One region of the Robertmurraya sp. FSL W8-0741 genome, then DNA from elsewhere that is predicted to be linked to it. Evidence: riboswitches for the same ligand, from Rfam matches in the RefSeq annotation. Region 1 holds a riboswitch; the other holds the start of a gene.
The links. Region 1 has a riboswitch for lysine ahead of NST02_RS06415 (Na+/H+ antiporter NhaC family protein). Riboswitches for the same ligand answer to the same signal wherever they lie in the genome.

Region 1 (12,076 bases):
ATTGGCCATCTATGCTTCATATTTTCCAACAGTGGAAGTAGATTCAAGTTTTTATGCGGTTCAGCCACTAAAAAATGCTCAAAAATGGGTGGAGGAGACTCCGGCGAGTTTTCAATTTATCGTCAAGGCGTATCAAGGAATGACGGGGCACCAGCGGGGGGAAATTCCTTTCAACAGTAAAAAGGAGATGTTTCAAGCTTTTAAAGATTCTCTTACTCCTTATATAGAGGCCGGCAAGCTTGCTATGGTATTGTTTCAATTTCCTCCTTGGTTTGACTGTAAAAAAGAGAACGTGCAATACTTGAGATGGTGCAGGCAAGAAATGGGTGATATTCCGTCTGCGTTAGAATTCAGACATCAATCTTGGTTTTGGCCGGCTTATTATGAGCGCACACTTCAATTCATGGAACAAGAGCAATGGATCCATAGCATTTGTGATGAACCACAAGCTGGTGAGGGCTCAATACCGATCGTTTTAAAAACGACAAGAAAAGATAAGGTACTTGTCAGATTTCATGGTAGAAATATACATGGCTGGCAGAAGCGAACAGATGTCAATTGGAGAGAGGTTCGCTATCTGTATCGTTATAATGAAGAGGAATTGCGGGAATGGGTTAATCGCTTAAAGATGCTGCAAAATGAATGTCGAAACGTATATGTTGTTTTCAATAATAACTCTGGGGGAGATGCTGCAGATAATGGCAAAGAGTTGATTGAGTTAATGAAAATTGAATATGAAAATCTTGCACCAAGACAGTTAGATTTATTTTAACATTACTCTGGGAGTTATCGATTGATTTATTATCAATAGGGCAAGTACCAGGTACGATCGGCTCTTTTGGCGGGTTAGGCGGCGGAGGGAGTGAGCATCGTCCCAGCATTGTTAGTTTTTTTAGTACATATACAGACTATTTCTCTTTAATTATATGTGGGCATATCAATTGGCAATATGCGCTTCTTTAATTCCTGATAGTTGGTTCGGACCATTATGAATTTGAATGGCCAGCAAAACGGTTGTACATATTCTTAGATTCATCTTAAATTTAATCGGCTTCCCGTTAATCTATCAAGGATTTACAGAAAACGGGAGCCTAATATTTTACACGCTTTTCCTACTCCTTGCATAGATTATGAAAGAGAGGAAGGGAGCGTTGAAAATGATTGATTTATCACCGATTAAAATTGGAGATCATACATTTTTAAGCGTGTCTGTTGTTCTACCTAAAACCAATTTGCTTGTTGTAACGAGTGATAAAGGCTATATTATGTGCGGTGCATTGGACGTTGCGTTATTAAATGAAAAGCTTAAGGATAGGAAAGTAATTGCTGGTCGTGCGGTCGGAGTGAAAACGATCGAGCAGCTACTAGAAGCCCCGCTTGAATCGGTTACTTATGAAGCGGAAGCACTAGGTATTCGCAAAGGTATGATCGGAAAAGATGCATTATTAAAAATGGTGTAATGATTTTTTTAAAACCCATGATTAAGGACGCCATATCAAAATGTCAGCGGTTGGCAGAGAGTACTAGCATCCGATTGTCAACAGATAAAAACCATCCGTTCATGAGCAGGATGATTTTTACCATTTCTCACACATTTTGACAAATTACGTGAAAAAACAGTGCTATAGTCTGATGAGCGACTATAAATGAAAGGATATGGTAGAATAAAGGCAAACAAAAAAAGTACCAGAAATGGAGTTTGACATGAGATATGTAGCAACAACGTCTGTGGAACCTGGGGCCATCCTTGCGCGATCCATATATAATGACAAAGGGCAGATTCTATTAAGCGAAGGTGTTCAGTTGCAAGAAAGCCTGATCCAGCGGTTATTAGATATCGGGATTCCATATATTTATGTAAAAGATGCACAGACAGGTGATATTGATTATAAAGACGTTATTCCAAGAGAGTTAAAAACAAAAGCGATTTCGTCCATTCAAGAAACATTTCAGCAAATAAGAGCAGTAAAAACTTTACCTGGTTCAGTTGTGATTGAAAAAGCTTCACAAATCTTGACAGGTATTATTCGTGAATTATATGCCCAAATTGAGAATGATGAAAACCTATTGTCACTGTTATCTGATGTCTACACTTATGATGATTATATTTTTACCCACTCCTTTAATGTAACATTATATTCCTTAGCTATTGGGAAGGAGCTCGGTTTATCAACGAAAGACCTTGAAGTTCTTGGGTTGGGAGCAATTTTACACGATGTTGGAAAAATGAAAATACCAACAGAGGTTTTGTTTAAGCCAGGAAAGTTAACAGCGGAGGAATTTAAACAAATTAAGAAGCACGCCGAAGATGGCTTTGATATGTTGCGCAATGTTAAAACCGTCTCATTATTAGTCGCCCACTGTGCTTATCAGCACCACGAAAGACTAAATGGCTCCGGCTATCCCCGTGGAATAAAAGCCGATGAAATTCATCTTTATGCTAAGATTATTGCAGTGGCAGATGTGTTTGATGCCGTTACATCCGATCGTATTTATCGAGGGGCGATGCTTCCACATAATGGATTGGAGATTCTATTTGCTGGAGCTGGCACCCTTTTTGATGAAGAAATCGTGAAGGCATTTCGCCGTTCTATTGCCATTTATCCAGTCGGACTAACGGTAACACTAAGTGATGGTCGCATAGGGGTTGTAGCGAAACAGAACGCCCATGTTAGTGATCGTCCAATTATAAGAATCATTGAAGAACAGGGAAGAAGCGTTTCACCTTATGAAATCAATCTGGAAGATGAGCTCTCGTTAGTCATTACAGGCTGTGATACAACATTTCATGTAAAAGATTCAGCAAATTGAGATAGTCCTTCTTTTTACAGCATACATATAGCTTGTAAAGGGGGGATTTTTTTTGGCTAAGTTTCGCGGTCGGCTACCCCGAAGAGGTCCGTTGCCGTTCAAATATGTGCTCCTTCTAACGGTTGTTTTTTTTACTATTTCAACAGTAGCGGGGCTGTGGATCATTAATAAAGGATTGAAGCCAACGCTTATGTCTTATGCAGAATCGCAAACAAGGCAGATTGCTTCACTGATTATTAATGAAGCGTTGTTGGAAAGATCCGTTGTCGATATTAATGATGTTATTACAAAAGACACGGAGACGTCTCTTACGAATTTTGATACGGCGAAAATTTATTCGATGTTACGAGATACGACTCGCTTAATTTTGAATAATATTAAAAAAGCGGAGGAAGGAGATTTAGAAGAGCTGCAGAGGATTTCAGAATTTGAATTTGAACAAGTTGAAACGAGTAATGGCAAAGGTATTGTTTACTACGTACCATTAGGGCAAGCGACAAATAATGCTCTGTTAGGGAATTTGGGTCCACGAATCCCTATCCAATTTACGGCAATTGGTGATATGGAATCCAATATTGAAACAGAATTTAAGGAAGTCGGAATCAATAATGTTTATATTGAAGTGATTATAAGGTTGAAGGTTAATGTTCAAGTCATCATCCCGTTTGCTACCGAAGTGGCAACATTAGAACAACGGATTCCGATTGCGTTAGGAATTTTAGAAGGAGACGTACCGCTGTATTATAATAATGGTGGGCAAGGTGCTCTTCCTTCCATAGAATTACCAGTAGACGAGTAAGGGATGGAATGTTATATTAGAAACATAATTTCATAAACCTTATCATTTCGGTGGGGTAGAGGTGCATAATTTAAGAGTAGGCTATGTGAGGATGACAACGTTGAGCATAGGTGAAAGGAGATTGTGCCGAAGTAATATGACGTGTCACCGTTTTATTACTGGGGTTACTTTGAATAAGGGTAACACTGTCATTATGGGATATCCATAATGGGGAGCTACAGGTCGGATGGAGAAACGAATTACTACAGCAAAGAGTAATGATAGAGTTTTTCTATCATTACTCTTTTTTTGTTATAGGATGAACCATCTGGGTCAATTCCACGGAGCTGGAATTAAGTACTAAATGACATTATCTTAGGCTCCCTCCATTTAACAGAGGAGGAACAAACATGTCAAACACATTTTTTTCATTATTACCCCCAATTGTAGCAATAATAATGGTTATTTTAACAAGAAAGGTACTGCTCTCGTTAGGGGTAGGGATTGTTGCTGCCGCATTTTTGCTGGCGGAATTTAAGATTGGTGAAACTTTGCTGATTATTCTTGAGGCCATAAAGGGAATATTTATTGATAATGGGGCTCTTAATACTTGGAACGTCTATATTATTTTTTTCCTGCTTATTCTTGGAATGATTACGGCATTCATATCTATTTCTGGTGGAAGCCGTGCTTTTGGAGAATGGGCAATGAAGCGCGTACGTACAAGAACTGGAGCTCAGCTAGTTGGAGTTGTTTTAGGAATTATTATTTTCATTGATGATTATTTTAATGCTCTGGCTGTAGGGCAAATCTCGAGACCAATTACAGATGGTCAGAAGGTCTCCAGGGCAAAACTTGCTTATTTAATTGATTCGACATCTGCACCGGTTTGTGTTGTTTCGCCTATTTCAAGCTGGGGAGCTTATATTATTGCGATTATCGGATCTATTTTTGCTACACATCAGATTACGGAATACACTGCATTCTCCGCTTTTATTCAAATGATTCCAATGAATTTATACGTTTGGGCTACATTTGCAATAGTTTTCCTTGTGATGTTTCGAAATATCAATTTGGGACAGATGAAGCTTCACGAAGAGAGAGCAATTACAGCAGGACAATTATATGATCCGGAAAAATCCATTCCTGGAGAGTTGAAAGAAGATTTACCAGTTAGCACTAACGGTACGGTTGGCGATCTTGTATGGCCAATTATTGCATTAATTGTTGGAACAGTAGGAGCTATGCTCTGGACAGGAGCAAATGCAGTGGAGGGAAAAGCAGCTCTTCTCGCCATATTTGAAAACACAGATGTGGCTGCGTCCCTATTATATGGTGGTCTAATTGGATTATCCGTTACGATGCTTTTGTATATCCGTCAAGTGACTGTGAAAAAAGGAATCTCGGGAAGTACCTTTTCAATTGGTGTTGTAGAAGGAATAAAGTCAATGCTGCCAGCAGTCTATATTCTTCTATTTGCGTGGTTGATTATTGATCTTGTCGGCCAATTGGAAACAGGTAAATATTTAGCTGGAATTGTTGAAAATTCGCAAATGAACACTGCCTTTCTACCAGTTATTCTTTATGTTATTGCTGGTATCATGGCATTTGCTACTGGAACATCATGGGGCTCCTTCGGGATTCTGTTGCCAATAGCTGGTGAAATTGCAGTTTCTACTGATGTAACACTTTTATTGCCGGCAATGGCAGCCGTTTTGGCTGGTGCAGTATTTGGAGATCATTGTTCTCCTATTTCTGATACGACTATTCTGTCATCTACGGGAGCTGGTTCAAATCATATGGATCATGTGTTAACTCAGTTGCCGTATGCAATCATATCAGCAGTTATAGCTGCATGTGGATATCTTTTCATCGGCTTTACAGGAAGTACACTTGTTGCACTTGTAGTCGTCGCGATTCTTTTAGGGGTATTTTATTTTCTATTTGGCAATCAAAACAAGGAAGTGTTGAAATAGATAGAAAGAAGTGAAAGGGAAGATGAGTGGATTCGTCTTCCTTTTTGCTGGATTCGAAAGGCTGCTTAAAATTGCGTGCTCCGTAACATAACTTTACGAATGGAAGAATAGAGATTTATTGGAGAAATCAGTTTGTTTACGATAATAATCAAAAGAAAGAAATACTTTATTAGAAGAATTATTACTTTTTCTAAAATAATGTTTTGACAGATAGAAAAAAACTAGCTATACTAATTTTAGTTAAAGTGAATAGTCTGAAAATATAAAAAGTTTCCATTCTTCATTGAATTAAGGAAAAAGGATGGATTCGTCATGGGAGGGAGAAAGGACTATGGAAAATCGTCCGCAATGGGGGACAAGAGCAGGTTTCGTTTTAGCCGCAATTGGCTCTGCTGTTGGCTTAGGGAATATTTGGCGATTCCCGGCAGTTGCATATGAAAATGGAGGAGGGGCATTTTTCCTGCCGTATTTGTTTGCCTTACTGACAGCTGGGATTCCTCTACTCATCATGGAATTTACTCTGGGCCATAAATATCGCGGTTCGGCCCCATTAACATTTGCACGTTTGAATAAAAAGTTTGAATGGTTGGGCTGGTGGCAGGTCGCTATCTCATTTGTGATTGCCACATATTATTCGGTTATTATTGCATGGGCGCTTTCTTTCACTGTATTTTCTTTTGATTTAAAGTGGGGAAGTGACACCGAAGGATTTTTGTTTGGAGAATATTTACAGTATAGTGATCCAGGGACAGTTGGAGGGATTGTTCCAGGCGTATTTATTCCATTAATACTTGTTTGGATCATTACATTAGGTATTTTATTTAAGGGAGTCAAAAAAGGAATTGAAGTAGCAAACAAAGTAATGATTCCAGCACTTGTTATATTATTTTTAATCGTAGTAATTCGTTCGGTTACATTAGAAGGAGCTGCCGTAGGGCTAGAAGCTTTTTTCAAGCCAAATTGGAGTCAAATTGCCAATCCTCAGGTATGGGTAGCGGCATATGGACAAATCTTCTTTAGTTTATCTATTGCTTTTGCTATTATGATTACGTATTCTAGCTATCTTCCGAAGAAAACAGATATAACTAATAACGCATTTATTACCGGTTTTGCCAACTCAAGTGTTGAATTGCTAGCAGGTATTGGGGTATTTGCTGCTCTTGGATTTATGGCTACTCAAGCAGGCGTTAGTATCGATGAAGTGGTCGCCGGTGGTGTGGGATTGGCGTTTGTCGTATTCCCGCAGATTATTAATGAATTTCCAGCATTAAATGGATTCTTTGGCTCTCTATTCTTTATTTGTTTATCTCTTGCAGGATTAACATCATTAATTTCAATCGTTGAAACTTTTGTTGCGGGAGTAGAAGATAAGTTTAAAGTATCTCGAATAAAGTCGGTGGCTATTGGTGGTGGATTAGCAGCGCTCATTTCCATACTTTATGCGACAAGAGGCGGACTAAACTTCTTAGATGCGGCTGATTACTTTATTAACCAGTTTGGTGTTGCACTTGCAGGTCTTGTTGAAGTTATTGTAGTTGCTTGGTTCTTAAAAGAACTTAAGAATATCCGGGATCATGCAAACAACATTTCCGATATTCGCATTAGTACATGGTGGAATATAAGTTTAGGCATTATCACACCAATTGTACTAGGATTTATGATGGTTCAAAATATTATTACGAATATTAAAGAAAATTATGAAGGTTATCCAACTAGCTTCCTTCTCTATTCTGGATGGGGAGTCGCAGTTGCAGCAGTGATATTAGGGATTGTATTTTCAACATTTAAGTGGCAAAAAAATATGCAATCTGTACCTGAACAAAAGGGGGTCTCTAAATAATGTCGGTAAGTTCAATTGTCATGATGGTTGTCGGTATGGTCATTATTTGGGGAGGCTTAGGGGCAAGTATACTTCATGCCGTGAAAAAAGCAAGACAGGCTAAATAAATCGATTAAATAGGAACGGGCAAAAGGTTATGCAGCCTTTTGCCTGTTTTTTGGTTTTTCTGTTCATTCCTACCGAAATGTAAATCATCGTTATTTTCTAGCCTTTTGCCGTTCTTGTCTTTCCCAAAGTCTTAAGTGTGGATATGGATCAAACGACCATTCTGTATAGCCATTATCCTTATACATTCCATAATGGAGGTGAGGCGGAAATTTCCCTGATGTTCCTGGTGGGCCATAACCAGAACTGCCCACACCACCAATTGGCATGCCAGGTTCAACAATTTGTCCGAGCTTTAAGTCTTTAGTAAATCCGCTTAAGTGAGCGAAATAATGATAGTTATTATGAATGTCACGAATACCTACTCTCCAACCTCCGTAGCGGTTCCATCCCTTCATTTCAATTATCCCGTAGGATGTCGCCCGTACTGGAACCCCATAATCGGCAAAGATATCTGTACCTTCATGAATTCTTCGACCGCCCCAGCCTCGTGCATCTCCCCATGTATTTTTATAGCTATGATTGCTTCTTAAAGGAACGGGGAAGGCATGGCCTTCCAGATCAATTCTGCCAAAATGCTTATAAATTTTCGCCTTGTCAATGATGATTCCGACCGTTTTATCCCGCTTATAGTAATCCCATAATGCGATTTTTATATTGTCATGATTAACTCCGTATGTCAGAAGGTATTGAGCAAAAGCATGGATGACATCTTCATCATCGTTCATATCAGCTTTCCCATCACCGTTTCCATCATAGCCCATTCCGTTAAAAAATTTGATTGAGGTAAGATTTTGATCCTCCAGGTTTGGGTTTAATATTCCGACCCACTCTTCAGGTTTAAAATAAATACCGATAACTCCATCTGTGTCAGGGAGATCACGCCTTGCGTTGCGAATATTGCGCTCATACTGATCGACAGCAGCCATATAGTACCACGGAATATTGGTAACTGCTTCTACACTTTTATAGAGATTCATTCTTTGATTATATACATTCTCTTCCTCTTTTGCTTGAACGGGGCTGAAGCTAATTAACAGGAAAAATATGAATATGGGCAAAATTAATCGAAAATAGCGCACAAGAATCCTCCTTTAAAAATGGTCTATCCTAAATAAGTAAGGAGTTAGGAATAATTTCAAAGCCGCTTTCTTTTAAGTGATTCACATAACTTAGTTTGTGACATTGATTGGAATAAATAAATATCAATAAATGGTAATAGAGGACAATAAAAACAACTTTCTTGTCTGATGCTTTTCAGTATGATAAAGTGACATGAGTAGTATTTTGGTACATATAAACACTGATCATTAAAGGGATGGTGTAGAAATTGAGTCAGAAGCAGGAGCAATTACGTAAACCTGAGTGGTTAAAAATAAAGCTGAACACAAACGAGAATTATACAGGTCTGAAAAAAATGATGCGTGAAAAAAGCCTTCATACAGTTTGTGAAGAAGCGAAATGTCCTAATATTCATGAATGCTGGGCTGTAAGACGAACAGCAACTTTCATGATTTTAGGTGATACATGTACAAGAGCTTGTCGGTTCTGCGCTGTAAAAACGGGACTGCCAACAGAGCTCGATTGGCAAGAGCCAGAAAGAGTCGCTGATTCTGTTGCACTTATGAATTTAAAGCACGTTGTAGTAACTGCGGTTGCACGTGATGATTTAAAGGATGGAGGAGCGGCTGTTTTCGCTGAAACTGTCAGAGCGATACGCAGAAAAAGTCCTTTTACCAGCATTGAAGTCCTTCCATCGGATATGGGCGGAGTGTATGAAAATCTGGAAACATTAATGAATGCAAAACCAGATATCCTCAACCACAATATTGAAACAGTTAGAAGGTTAACCCCAAGAGTTCGTGCCAGAGCAAAGTATGAGCGTTCTTTAGAATTTTTAAAGCGTGCAAAAGAAATGAATCCAGACATCCCGACAAAATCAAGCTTAATGATTGGTTTAGGGGAAATGAAGGAAGAAATTATTGAAACAATGGATGATCTACGTGCAAATGACGTCGATATCATGACGATTGGACAATATTTACAGCCAACAAAGAAGCATTTGCCAGTAATCAAATATTATCACCCAGATGAGTTCCAAGAGCTAAAAGAAATTGCCTTAAGTAAAGGATTTAGCCATTGTGAAGCAGGTCCACTTGTTCGTTCATCATACCATGCAGATGAGCAAGTAAATGAAGCAGCGAAGCATAAGCAAATGCTTGCAGAGCAACAAGCAAATGAAGCATAAATAAAAAGAGTTCGGCTTTGAAGCTGAACTCTTTTTATTGTTTTAAGAAACGAGCAATTTCGTTGGTTTTGCATGGTAATTTTTATTTTAGGGCAAGTCGTGATCACTCTGACGAGCCACTAGAAGTGCTGTGACCATTGTTTGCTATTATCGTGCTTCATCTAAGATAGTTTGAAAAGTATTTCATACGCTTTTTGTTGTTGCTACTGTCCTTGAGGTGATTTCTTTATTTCTTTAATCAGTTGATCAATGGCATACTCGGCTTTTCGACTATCAGAGTCCATCGTAGCAAAGCTTTCAACATTTTTTCTTAAAGCAGTATTATCGGTGACAAAAATGTCAAACCAACGTGGAACGACAGACATTGCTGTTTTTTTAACTTGATCGGCTTTTTCCTTGCGATTATCAGAATCGGTTGCATAAACAATGATCACTTCTTCTCCTGTTACAAGGGTAGAGACATCATCTACATTAGGAATATCCGTACATAGCTTGCTTATGATATCAGCAGTCTTTTCTCGATCCATCGCTGCATAGTGATCATTTGCGACATTTGTCCCGGTTACCGGTGCTTTTTGATGGCGAACATAGCCGAAATCTTCCGGTTCATTTTTTCCATTTTTATTATAAATATCTGCACGCTGGTCATTAACATTAATCGTATTTCCACTTTCATTATAAAGCCCTTCCACTGCTGAGTCGTTATTGCATGCAGCTAATAAAAGCAGGAAACCGATACTAACGATAAGAGAACGTTTATTCATCATCTACACCTCCACATTTGTAGTATGAACAAATGTAGAAATTTTTCACTTAGTAAATTAATCAAGTTCAAATTTATACCCTTATTGTGAAAAAGGCGGTAGACAGTATATAATGAGAACATAGTGTGTCAAAAAGAGGTGATGGGTTTGATCTGCATCAATAATATATGCTACGAGATCATTGAGGAAAGAGGAGAAGGTTTTAACGAAGAGGCTTTTCAAGGCAGATATAGCGATATTTTAAGTAAATACGATTATATAGTAGGTGATTGGGGCTATGGTCAACTTCGCCTAAAAGGGTTTTATGATGATAAAAATCAAAAAGCAACTTTTGATACAAAAATCAGCACATTGACGGAATATATTTATGAATTTTGTAACTTTGGCTGTTCTTATTTTGTTGTAAGGAAAGTACAGGGGTAAAGAGCGCACCAGTGAAGACACACTGGTCGCTCTTTTTTCTATTCATCCTTTTTATCGTGGATAGGATGGGAACCCTCCATTTGTCGTGGAGTATCCTCATGTAGTGTTCGATTTTCATACGTAAAACCACTGTTAGAGCGTTGCCCTTTTTGCCAGTCACCATCTTTATTTTGCACTGGTTTTTGCTGAGCAATCGGCGATCCGAAAGGCCCTTCAGGGAACTCTTCCGCATTTATAACTTCCCGTTGTTTCTCGACATTGGAAAAATCCTGGTATTGTTCATTTCTCTTGTGCGCCACTTTAAATCACTCTCCTTTCTCGTAGTATTAACTAATTATTTGTAAAAAGGAAAGGTAACTTTTGCTGTTCTTAGTGTTGTAATGTGGGAGTTCCAAGAAAAAAAGAGGCTGCCTTTTTTGACAACCCCATGAATGTTAAATCACTTCATATAAAAACTGCCTTAATTCTTCCGCATCTTCCTCGGATAATTGGAATGCATACTCTAAATAGCCTTCTTCTTTTAAGTCATCTGGACCGATGATAGCATAGCGGCTTCCCTGCATATCAAGGACGATTTGTTTTCCATAATGACGATCAGATTGAATAATCGCTAAATCGAATCGATTGTTTTCTCCCATAAAACTTACAAACCGAGTTTTTGTATCGACTAAATCGTTATATAAGTAAAATCTTTCTGACATAATACCCCTCCTTTGCTTCGCTTATTAAGTAAACATGAGTAAGTGTGGTTTACTCTCAAGATGATGATGCGTTTTAATGTATCTAACCGTTTTTGTTTTACTGCGCATCACAATAGAGTCAGTTTCAGCTAAATCGCCACCAAGAAAACGCACTCCATTTAATAGCTCTCCATTAGAAACTCCAGTTGCTGCAAAGATTGCGTCATCCCCTGAGACTAAGTCGTGTAATAATAATAATTGTCGAGGTTCTTGCAAACCCATCTTTATGCATCTCAGTTCTTCTTCAGGAGAATGAGGCACTAATCGTGCCTGCATATCTCCGCCGAGTGCTTTTAGGGCAGCGGCGGAAATTACTCCTTCAGGTGCTCCGCCAATTCCGACGAATAAATCGACTCCGGTTTGTGGCAATGCCGTGGCGATTGCAGCTCCA
Region 2 (12,076 bases), 420 kb from region 1:
AATAATCACACTCACCAGCAGCGAATAATCCAGGAATATTCGTCATTTGGTCATAATCAACCCATAAACCACCCATAGAATAATGAACGGCAGGGAAGATTTTCATTGGTAATTTACGAGGGTCCTCACCGGTAAATTTCTCATAAATCTCAATAATTCCACCGAGCTTAATATCAAGCTCCTTAGGATCTTTATGAGAAAGATCGAGGTATACCATATTCTCGCCATTAATTCCTAATTTCTGATTCACGCAAACATCGAAAATTTCACGGGTTGCGATATCACGCGGAACAAGGTTTCCATAAGCAGGATACTTCTCCTCTAAGAAATACCATGGCTTTCCATCTTTGTATGTCCAAACTCGGCCACCTTCACCACGAGCAGACTCACTCATCAGGCGAAGCTTATCATCTCCCGGAATTGCAGTAGGGTGGATCTGAATGAATTCACCGTTTGCATAATATACTCCCTGCTGATAAGCAATGGCCGCAGCAGAGCCTGTATTAATGACTGAATTAGTCGACTTACCGAAAATAATTCCGGGACCACCTGTTGCCAAAATCACTGCATCTGCGGGGAAGGATTTAATTTCCATTGAAGTGAGGTTTTGAGCAACGATTCCACGACAAATTCCTTCATCATCGATAATCGTCCCTAAAAATTCCCAGCCTTCAAACTTATTTACTAAACCGGCAACCTCATGGCGACGAACTTGTTCATCCAATGCATAAAGTAGCTGTTGTCCTGTCGTTGCCCCAGCAAATGCTGTACGGTGATGCTGTGTCCCACCGAAGCGACGGAAATCAAGCAAACCTTCAGATGTACGATTAAACATAACCCCCATACGATCAAATAAATGAATAATGCCAGGTGCTGCCTCACACATTGCTTTTACTGGCGCCTGATTTGCTAAAAAGTCACCGCCATAAATCGTATCATCAAAGTGAATCCAAGGAGAATCCCCTTCACCTTTTGTATTTACAGCTCCATTAATACCGCCTTGGGCACAAACAGAGTGAGAACGTTTTACCGGCACCAATGAAAATAACTCCACAGGTGTTCCATTTTCTGCTGCTTTAACTGTTGCCATTAAGCCGGCAAGTCCTCCGCCGACTACAATAATCTTACCTTTACCCATGCGTTTTCACTCCTTTATTTCCTCTTGCTACATGTCTACTAATCTATGAAACGAATGCGAATATTGCGCGAATTCCTACGATTGAAAGGGCAATGAAGATACCGATTGTGACATATGTTGAAATAAGTTGTGATCTCGGTGTCACTGTAATCCCCCAACTTACAGCAAAAGACCATAGTCCATTGGCAAAGTGAAAAATAGTTGAAACTACCCCAATTATGTAGAACCACAGCATAAATGGATTCGATAAAATATTCTCCATCATATTGAAGTTGACTTCAGCTCCAAAAGCAGCCGCTATTCTTGTTTCCCAAACATGCCACACAACAAAGATTAACGTGACAATTCCGGTAAAACGTTGAAGAACAAACATCCAATTCCGGAAAAAATTATATCTACTCGCATTATTTTTTGCTGTAAAAGCAATATAAATGCCATAGATAGCATGGAACAATAACGGTAGGAAAATAACAAAAATTTCAAGAACATAACGGAATGGCAATGATTCCATAAAGTGTGCTGCTTTATTGAAGGAATCTGCTCCCTTTGTAGCAAAATGATTCACTACAAGATGTTGGATAAGAAACAGTCCAACTGGAATAACCCCTAGCAATGAATGCAATCTGCGATAAAAATACTCTCGATTACCCGCCATAAATTTACCCCCTTTAAATTTTGAAAGCTCTAGCGGTCACTTCTCCCTATTCCCCTTAAAGAGAATATGTATCAGCTAAATTGAAAAAATGTCGAATAATTTTTTACAATTATGTGACAAGTCCATTTTACTCTCTCCCTCTAAGACCGTCAAGAAAACGTATACACAAAATACCCTATAAAAACAAAATCTTTCGACTATATAAACAAAATATCCCCGCATTTGTGTCACTTTTTTTCGATATATTAGAATAACAAAATTTGCTAATATACTGACGATTGTTTTTTTATATTTCGTGCGTAAAACAGTCAAAAATGTATATAATAGAATCATAGAAAGAGGGGAGAGCATTGACTGAAATGATTACTTCTGAAAATACACATCCATCAGAACCCAAAAATGTTCCAGCATTTGGGTATGAACTGATTCGAGAAATTTTAATACCAAGTCTTCTCGGAAAAGAAACTTCCGCCATTCTTTATTGGGCCGGTAAAGATTTGGCGCGTAAATTCCCACTAAATAGTTTCGATGAAACAGTCGATTTCTTCGAAAAAGCTGGATGGGGATACTTAACCATTAAAGAAGAGTCAAAAAATGAGCTTCTAGTAGAATTGACAAGCCCTTTAATCTCCGAAAGACTTCGAAAAAAAGAAATCTCTACCTTTCAACTGGAAGCAGGATTTTTAGCTCAACAGGTTGAAGCTCAAAAAAATGTCGTTGCTGAAGCATATGAACATCCAAAGAGACGAGCCAAAAAAGTTGTGTTCACGATAAAGTGGGACAATAAAGATACGATCGAATAGCATACCTCTATTAATCGATAACCAGTTGTTCATAAATGGAGCCAAAAAGCACTAGCATGCTTTTTGGCTTTTTTCTTTTATGATTTCACTGTTGTACCTGCTAATTCAAAAGCTTGATGTAATGAATCTACAGCACGGATCATATTTCCCTCTTCTACAACAGTTGAAACCTTTATTTCAGATGTACTGACCATCTTTACTTCAATAGACTCATTTGCCAGCACTTCAAACATTTTCGCAGCAACACCTGGATTTGAAACCATACCTGAACCAACAATTGATACTTTTGCTAGATCTGATTCGAATTGCACATTCTCATATTTTAGACTTTCCTTATTGTCCGCTAAAACCTGCAGCGTATCCTTTAGATCCTCTGAATGGATAGAAAATGATAAATCTGTTGTATTTTTGTTCGTTGTACTTTGGATAATTATATCAACATTAAGGTGATTATTCGCCAATGTCGTAAAAATCGTTGATAAGCTTGATAATGTATTGGATAAACCTAATACGGTAACCTTTGTAATTTTATCTTCAAAGGCAATCCCCCGTACTACTAAATTTTGCTCCATTTTTCCTTCCTCCTCGATGATTGTTCCTGATTCCCTTTCCATACTGGAGCGTACTTCTAAAGGAACATGATAATTTTTAGCAAACTCAACCGCTCTCGGATGCAAAACTCCAGCACCTAAATTAGCAAGCTCTAGCATCTCATCATAGGAGATCGAGAGTAATTTTCGAGCTCCTTTTACATAGCGAGGATCAGTCGTAAAAACCCCTGTAACATCCGTATAAATATCACATTTATCCGCTTTTAATGCTGCCGCAAGCGCAACCGCTGTCGTATCAGACCCTCCACGCCCTAATGTAGCTATCTCTCCATCGGCCGTAGCCCCTTGAAAGCCAGCGACAATGACAACTTTTCCTTTTGCAAGTTCAGCTTGTAAGCGGGTGCTTTCAATATTTAGAACACGAGCATTCCCAAATACCGGTTCTGTTTCAATCCCCGCTTGCCAGCCGGTAAATGAGATCGCATCATAGCCTTTATGTTGTAATGCCATCGCTAACAGCGAAATTGTAATTTGTTCCCCGGTTGTTAAAAGCATATCCATTTCCCTTTTGCTTGGACTAGATGTAACTTCCCCTGCAAGCGACACAAGCTGATCTGTTGTTTTGCCCATAGCAGAGACTACTACGACAACATCATTGCCACGATTCTTTTCCTCAATGACTCTTTCTGCCACATTGAGAATTCTTTCTGAATTTCCTACAGAGGTTCCCCCAAACTTTTGTACAATTAATCCCATGCCGTTCCCTTCTTTCTTCCCAGTATGTCCATCATAGTTGAACAGGCAATAAAAAAGCAGTGAGATATTATCTCACTGCTGCGCTGTAACAACGTAAAAAAACAAGGTATTACGTCTTCGCAAAGTAAGATAGCTCTCCAAGACAAACAAGTCTTGACAATTCTGCACCTATTCAGTCACAGAACCAGCAAAAAAAGGAATGAGCCTTTCTTCACTTCGGCGGCCCACCCCTTTCAAGACTTTTCTTCGAAACTCATCTTTCTCCAAGCCCTTACTCTTCGTGTCCGCACCTCTACCTTCACTTTATTAATTCGGCCTTTCCTTGCTTTTAGATCACTTCTAAAAAATTTGAAAAGTACCGTACAAATAAATTTGTATTACTGAACTACCTCTTAGATGTAAATGTCGATTTTGGACATTTACAAAAAAATTTTAGAGATCAGCAATTAACAAGTGATAGCGATATAAAATTGTCCTAATTATAGCACAGCTATTTTATGAAAACAACGTCATTCCTGTAGTTTTTTATATAGGTTCTCTGCTATATTCGCTGGAATTCCCAGTTCTCTGAACTGTTCAACCGGTGCTTCTTTCATTTTTTTCACAGATCCAAAATACTTCAATAACTGCTTTTTTCTCTTCTCTCCAATTCCTGGTATGCCGTCCAAAATGGATTGGAAAGCGGTTTTTCCACGTAATTGACGATGGAAGGTAATCGCAAATCGATGTACCTCATCCTGAATTCTTTGCAGAAGATAAAACTCTTGACTGTTCCTTGCCAAAGGAATGATTTCAAGAGGGTTGCCATATAAAAGCTGTGACGTCCGGTGCTTGTCATCCTTTACTAAACCCGATAGAGGAATATCTAATCCCAGTTCATTTTCAAGCACATCCCGAACTGCTTCTACATGTCCTTTTCCACCATCAATTATAATTAAATCTGGTAGCGGCAAATGTTCCTTTAATACTCTCGAATACCGCCGTCTAACCACTTCCCTCATTGATTCATAATCATCGGGACCTTTGACTGATTTGATTTTATATTTGCGATACTCCCGTTTTGCCGGCTTTCCGTCAATAAAAACAACAAGTGCTGAGACTGGATCTGTCCCTTGTATATTTGAATTATCAAAAGCTTCAATACGCCGTGGAATCGAAATGCCCAGTTCGTTTCCTAATTGTTCAACAGCTTTAATCGTGCGCTGTTCATCCCGTTCCACAAGAGAGAATTTTTCCTTTAACGCAATTGTTGCATTCTTTTCAGCAAGCTTGACGAGGTTCTTTTTTTGACCGCGTTTTGGCTTTGTTATCTTTACGTTTAAAAGTTTTTCCGCGAGTTCCTCATCGACCTTTTCTGGCAAAAGAATTTCTTTCGGTTTAAAATGGCTTGCCTCATCATAGAAACGGCCCAGATAGGTTAGAAATTCCTCTTCTGGTTCATTATAAAAAGGGAACAGTGAAACATCCCGTTCAATCAGCTTCCCCTGTCTGACAAAGAAAACTTGGACGCACATCCAGCCCTTATCTACTGCATAACCGAATACATCTCGATCAGTAAAATCAGTTGACGTCATTTTTTGTTTTTCCATTGTCGACTCAATATGCGCAATTTGATCACGAAATTCCTTTGCTCGTTCAAAATCAAGCTCTTCAGAAGCCTTTAGCATTTTTTCCGTTAATTCTTTTTTGATTTCTTGATAGCCACCATTTAAAAACCTCGTGATTTCTTCAACCATTTCACGGTATGTCGTTTCCGGCACCTCATTGATACATGGTGCTAGGCACTGACCTAAATGATAGTATAAACAAACACGATCAGGGAGAGTCGCACATTTGCGAAGAGGATAAATACGATCGAGTAATTTCTTCGTTTCATTTGCAGCCCCGACATTGGGGTAAGGGCCAAAATACTTCCCTTTGTCCCTTTTAACCTTTCTCGTTGTAATTAAGCGGGGGTGGCGCTCTGCTGTAAGTTTAATGAAAGGGTATGTTTTATCATCCTTTAACATCACATTATATTTCGGATCATGTTTTTTAATTAAGTTTAGTTCAAGCAAAAGTGCTTCCATATTAGATGAGGTTACGATATATTCAAAATCCTCAATTTCATTAACGAGCACTTGCGTTTTTCCATTATGGGAGCCAGTAAAATAAGATCGCACCCTATTTTTGAGAACCTTCGCTTTCCCAACATAGATAATTGTTCCTTGCCGATCCTTCATAAGATAACATCCCGGCTGGTCTGGAAGAAAAGCTAATTTGTTTTTTAAATTGTCGTTCATCATAAATCTCATCCCAACTTTGCAATTCTTGAGATAAATATAACATAACTAGCAATGAAGTGCTTGCAAGAAAAGCGCAGGGCGTACCTGCGCAGTAATTATCGTTCGTTTTGTTCCAGCGGGATGAAGCTTCCCGTCTATTCTCGAGGCAAGGTCAACTTACAAGGCAAAAATCCAAAGTGAACTCACCAAAAGCTAGAAACTCCAAGTACCGATTTTTTATTTGTAGCTAAAGACAAGATGCACTCATTAAACGAAAGCGATAAAAAAGCTTCCGACATGGTCTGCCGGAAGCCTTAATTTTTATAAGTGTGAGTTTAAACGTTCAGCTAAAGCCTCTTTTGGCTGGAAGCCAACCACTTTGTCTACAACTTCCCCATCTTTGAATACCAATAATGTAGGAATACTCATCACACCAAACTTAGCTGCTGTTTCTTGATTATCGTCGACGTCAAGCTTAACGATTTTCAACTTTTCTCCAAGTTCTGAATCTAACTCCTCAAGGACAGGAGCAATCATTTTACAAGGACCGCACCAAGGTGCCCAAAAATCAGCTAGTACTACACCAGAGCCTGTTTCAGTATCAAAATTTTGGTCAGTTACATTTGTAATTGCCATTATATATTTACCTCCTAAAAATGAACTGGCTATGAATTTGATCACATGCCCAACTTCATAGCAATTTTCTGTAAAGCTATACTATCGACAGTATATCACCGTTTATGCTATGATGCGAATAATTTGTTCGAAAGTAATTTTCCCATAAATCTCGCATCTATTCATGCTGTCCTTCACATCCACCTATATAAATGAAACGAGCGGTTTCATACACCGCTCGTTTCATTATTTAGGCATTCACTTTCAATTTCTTGAATTCTTCTGTCAGCATTGGAACAACTTCAAACAAGTCCCCAACAATACCATAATCTGCAACATTAAAGATATTTGCTTCTGGATCTTTATTAATCGCCACGATGACTTTTGAATTGGACATGCCTGCTAAATGTTGAATCGCTCCAGAAATTCCACAAGCAATATAAAGATCAGGTGTTACAACTTTACCCGTTTGACCGATTTGCAATGAATAGTCGCAATACTCTGCGTCACATGCACCTCGAGATGCGCCAACAGCTCCACCAAGCACATTTGCAAGTTCTTTTAGCGGTTCAAATCCTTCTTCACTTTTAACTCCTCGGCCCCCAGCGACAACCACTTTCGCTTCAGAAAGATCAACCCCTTCAGTTGCTTTTCTAACAACCTCTTTGATAATTGTTCGCAAGTCTTTAATATCAACCGCTAGAGTAGAAACTTCTCCTGTTCTCGATTCATCCTTCTCTATTGGAGCAATATTATTCGGACGAATGGTTGCAAATATCAAACCATCTGTCACAATTTTCTTTTCAAAGGCCTTTCCTGAATAAATTGGACGAGTAAAGACAATATTTCCACCTGTTACTTCAATGCTTGTGACGTCCGAAATTAATCCCGAATGAAGTTTGCTCGCAATTTTCGGTGAGAGGTCCTTCCCTAAAGATGTATGACCGATAATAAGCCCTTGAGGCTGCTCTTCTTCGATAACAGCTAATAACCCTTGAGCATATCCATCTGATGTATAATGGGCCAATTTTTCATTTTCAACGACAACGACTTTGTCCGCACCATTTTTTATTAATTCTTCAGCTAGAGGCTGAACTGAATCCCCCAGTAAAACACCGACCACTTCGCCGCCTTCAGCGACTGTCTTGGCAGCGGAAATTGCTTCATGCGATACGTTACGCAATTGTCCGTCACGGACTTCACCTAACACTAAAACTTTTCTAGCCATTTCGATTCCTCCTGTGTAATAGATTCAGAGATTAACATCATAATTTTTTTACAAGGTCTTTATTTAATTCGCACACGCTTCTTAAACTCAAACTACTTTTGCCTCATTATGAAGAAGATCCACTAATTCCTTCACTTGGGCGGAAAGGTCTCCTTCCAGAACTCTCCCTGCTTCTTTCTCGGCTGGTAAGAAAATTTCAATCGTTTTAGTCTTCGCTTCAACGTCATCCTCTTCCAAATCAAGATCATCCAGTTCAAGCTCGTCTAAAGGTTTCTTCTTTGCCTTCATAATCCCTGGCAAAGATGGGTAGCGTGGTTCATTTAAGCCTTGTTGAGCTGTGACAAGTAAAGGCAAGCTTGTTTGAATGACCTCTGAATCACCTTCTACATCCCGGACAATAGTCACTTCCGAACCATCTATTTCTAATTTTGTAATGGTCGTTACATATGGAATTTGAAGAAGTTCTGCAACACGCGGTCCAACCTGACCTGAACCGCCGTCAATCGCAACATTTCCGCCAATGATTAAATCGGCCTCTTTATCTTTTAAATATTCTGCAAGAATTTTTGCTGTTGTATACTGGTCGCTATCTTCAAGCTCATCTTCAATATTGATCAGTACTCCCTTGTCTGCACCCATTGCTAATGCAGTCCGCAATTGCTTTTCAGCTTCTTCATTCCCAACCGTAACAACTGTCACTTCTCCACCTTTTGAATCGCGAATCTGAATTGCTTCTTCTATTGCATACTCATCATAAGGATTGATGATGAACTCGGCACCATCCTCATTAATTTTGCCACCAGCAATGGAAATTCTCTCTTCTGTATCGAACGTTCTTTTCATTAATACAAAGATGTTCATGATTTTCCCTCCTAATATATTCCGGATAGATGATTCGGTTTAAGTCTTTTTTCCTATGTTAAAGAGGCTTGGAATGCAAGCTCTTAAACGCAATACGAATTGTTAACGCTCTCAAATTATAGAATAGAAAATGTTTTCAAAAAATTTAGTGTGAAATAAAATGAGTTATCTACCTTTAAATACAGGCTTCCTTTTTTCAAGAAAGGCAGCAATTCCTTCTTTTGCATCTTCTGAGCGGAATACTTCGCCAAACAATTCAGCTTCTCTTTTAACCCCTTGATAAAATTCCTTCGTTTTCGAATAATTCAACAGTTCAATTGTTGCTTTCAAAGACAATGGACTTTTCTTCGCAATTTTCTGCGCCATTGCCTGCGCCTTTTCCAACAGTTCATCTTCGTGATAAGCATGATTGGCTAAACCATATTGGACTGCTTCTTTACCTGTAATCGGGTCACTTGTAAACATCATTTCAGCAGCCATCGCTGCTCCTACATATCGAGTCAGGCGTTGAGAGCCTGCAAACCCTGGAATAATTCCTAGCTGTAATTCCGGCAACCCTAATTTTGCGGTTTCAGACACAAGCCTGAAATGACAGGCCATTGCTAACTCTAACCCACCGCCAAGAGCCGCACCATGAATGGCAGCGATAATCGGCTTCGGAAAAGTCTCCATTCGTTCAAATAGTTCCTGACCATTTGTTCCTAGCCTTGCAAAGTCTTCTCCAGACTGGACTGAGGTAAATTCCTTTATATCTGCTCCAGCAGAGAAAAACCTCCCTTCACCATGAATCAAAACAACCCGAATCTCTTCGTTTTGTTCTAATTCATTTAATACCTCGGCTAGTTCCTTAATGACTTCTGAAGACAAAGCATTGGCAGGTGGACGATTTAGTTTAATCGTCGCGACATTTTGCTCATCTGACCAACTTAAATAGTTCATTTACCTTCCCCCTTATATTTTGCCATTATTGCTCCCCACGACAACCATTTAGAAGCAGCTTGTGAACCGGTGCTGCGAGCGCTTGTAAATCATATTTCAAATCATTCATCACCCATGTTGTCGCTGTTTCATCCATTGTTCCAAAAATCATTTGCCGGGCAAGTCTTAAGTTTAAGGCCGCAGCAAACTCTCCATTTTCCTTACCCTCCAATAATATTTGGTCGATAACTTTTAAATACCCTTTTAATACTTGATTAATCCTCAGGCGAAGCTCCTTGTTGGATTGCCGTAATTCTAGCTGTGTGACAATGGCTAAATGGCGATCTTCGGATAGAATCTTAAAATGCGTTTCTACCATCATTAATAATTTCTCTGCCGCTGTGGCCTTTCCTGCAATTTGCTCTTCAATTTTTTCGACAAAGCTTCCCATTTTTTCTTGAAAGAGAGAGATGAGAATATCTTCTTTATTTTTAAAATATAAATAGATCGTACCATCTGCTACCCCTGCCTGCTTCGCAATTTTGGACACTTGGGCCTGATGATAGCCGTTCTCGGCAATCACGATGACAGCAGCATCTATAATTTGTTTGTATTTTGGTTTATTCTTTTTCAACGAGATCTCTCCTTCCAAGAAACACAGACATATGTAACATTGTGATATCTATCCTTACCTTAAGGCAGCAATTTTTTAAATTGCTTTTTAAGCATCTAGTGGAAAAATGTTATGAACAAGGGCTTTGACCTTTATTTTCACACAGATTCTAACCTTTATAATCTAAACACATGATATAATCGATTCAGTTACCAATTCAAAAAAGAAAATTATGAATGAATAATCATTCATAATTTTATGATAGACGTGTATTTGCTTTATGTCAAGAAAATATCTTCCGATTATTATAGTAAAAAAGGACAAGTTTTTCCCTTTCCATTATGCCTTTATTTGTTCTTCATCTTGCCATTTTTTCTTTTCTTCATCCACTAAGGATCTGCGCAAAATTTTCCCTACTGCCGTTTTCGGCAATTCGTTTCTAAATTCGTATATTCTCGGTACCTTATATGAGGCTAAATGCTTTCTTGCAAATTGATCTAATTCCTCTTCTGAGACATCCGCACCTTCTTTTAACACAACATAAGCTTTAACCGTCTCTCCTCGATACGGATCTGGAACTCCTGCTGCCACTACTTCTACAACATCTGGATGTTCATATAAGACCTCTTCTATTTCCCTTGGATAAATATTAAAACCACCTGCAATAATCATATCTTTTTTCCGATCGACTACGTAAAAGTAGCCGTCCTCGTCCATATAACCAAGATCACCTGTTAACAGCCAACCATCCTTCAACGTTTGTGCTGTTTCTTCTGGACGATTCCAGTAACCCTTCATAACTTGCGGCCCTTTAATACATATTTCCCCAATTTCTCCCGCTGGCAGCTTTTCCCCTGTCTCTAGAGAAAAGATCGCAGCATCCGTATCCGGCCATGGCACACCAATACTCCCTTTTATGCGTGGACGATCCCAGAGAAAGTTTGCATGGGTGACAGGTGAGGTTTCCGTCAAGCCATATCCTTCAACAAGCTTTCCTCCAGTAACTTCCTCGAATTTCTGTTGTACCTCAACAGGGAGCGGTGCTGAACCTGAAATACAGGAATCAATGGATGAAAGATCATATTTTTGTAAATCAGGGTGATTCAACAAGCCAATATACATCGTTGGAGCTCCAGGAAATAAAGTAGGACGCTGCTTTTCTATCGTTTTTAAAGCAGTTTCCATATCAAATTTTGGTAAAAGAACCATTTTATTTCCTTGCATTACAGATAAAATCAATACAGTTGTCATTCCATACACATGAAAAAATGGCAGAAATCCTAGAACAACTTCCTCACCCTTTTTACATTTATACAGCCACGCTTCACACATTGATGCATTTGCTGCTAGATTTTTATGAGTGAGCATAACCCCTTTCGGAAAACCGGTCGTTCCCCCCGTATATTGCAATAAAGCAAGATCCTCTTCAAAATCAAACTCATGCTCCTGCAATGCTTTTTGAGGCTGTCTCAATATTTCGGCAAATAGATGCTGGTTTCCCTCATGCTTTACATTGACAGAAAAACCGTACTGCTTCTTCTGAATATATGGATAAACCAAGTTTTTCGGAAACGGCAAATAATCTTTGATAGCGGTTACAATTATATGCTGCAAAGCAGTTTTCGGCATCACCTTAGTGACGCGCGGATAAAGAATATCTAATGTCACAATCAT

Region 2: it holds a riboswitch for lysine, as region 1 does, so the genes downstream of both, NST02_RS08505 (aspartate kinase) here and NST02_RS06415 (Na+/H+ antiporter NhaC family protein) in region 1, are expected to answer to the same signal.

What each region holds. Positions count from the first base shown of each region.
Region 1 covers NZ_JBBOQG010000001.1:1,328,808-1,340,883, forward strand. The annotation lists gene NST02_RS06395 (DUF72 domain-containing protein) at 1-772, shown strand, start outside; gene NST02_RS06400 (YunC family protein) at 1,158-1,460, shown strand; gene NST02_RS06405 (HD-GYP domain-containing protein) at 1,705-2,811, shown strand; gene yunB (sporulation protein YunB) at 2,864-3,610, shown strand; lysine riboswitch at 3,659-3,836, shown strand; gene NST02_RS06415 (Na+/H+ antiporter NhaC family protein) at 4,000-5,565, shown strand; gene NST02_RS06420 (sodium-dependent transporter) at 5,897-7,405, shown strand; gene NST02_RS06425 (methionine/alanine import family NSS transporter small subunit) at 7,405-7,512, shown strand; gene NST02_RS06430 (M23 family metallopeptidase) at 7,603-8,592, opposite strand; gene lipA (lipoyl synthase) at 8,841-9,758, shown strand; gene NST02_RS06440 (YhcN/YlaJ family sporulation lipoprotein) at 9,962-10,525, opposite strand; gene NST02_RS06445 (YutD family protein) at 10,670-10,945, shown strand; gene NST02_RS06450 (hypothetical protein) at 10,984-11,244, opposite strand; gene NST02_RS06455 (DUF3055 domain-containing protein) at 11,380-11,646, opposite strand; gene glpX (class II fructose-bisphosphatase) at 11,671-12,076, opposite strand, start outside.
Region 2 covers NZ_JBBOQG010000001.1:1,751,375-1,763,450, reverse strand. The annotation lists gene sdhA (succinate dehydrogenase flavoprotein subunit) at 1-1,138, opposite strand, end outside; gene NST02_RS08515 (succinate dehydrogenase cytochrome b558 subunit) at 1,182-1,793, opposite strand; gene NST02_RS08510 (YslB family protein) at 2,153-2,596, shown strand; gene NST02_RS08505 (aspartate kinase) at 2,674-3,903, opposite strand; lysine riboswitch at 4,026-4,206, opposite strand; gene uvrC (excinuclease ABC subunit UvrC) at 4,413-6,185, opposite strand; gene trxA (thioredoxin) at 6,489-6,803, opposite strand; gene NST02_RS08490 (electron transfer flavoprotein subunit alpha/FixB family protein) at 7,033-8,010, opposite strand; gene NST02_RS08485 (electron transfer flavoprotein subunit beta/FixA family protein) at 8,098-8,871, opposite strand; gene NST02_RS08480 (enoyl-CoA hydratase) at 9,037-9,810, opposite strand; gene NST02_RS08475 (TetR/AcrR family transcriptional regulator) at 9,836-10,423, opposite strand; gene NST02_RS08470 (long-chain-fatty-acid--CoA ligase) at 10,742-12,076, opposite strand, start outside.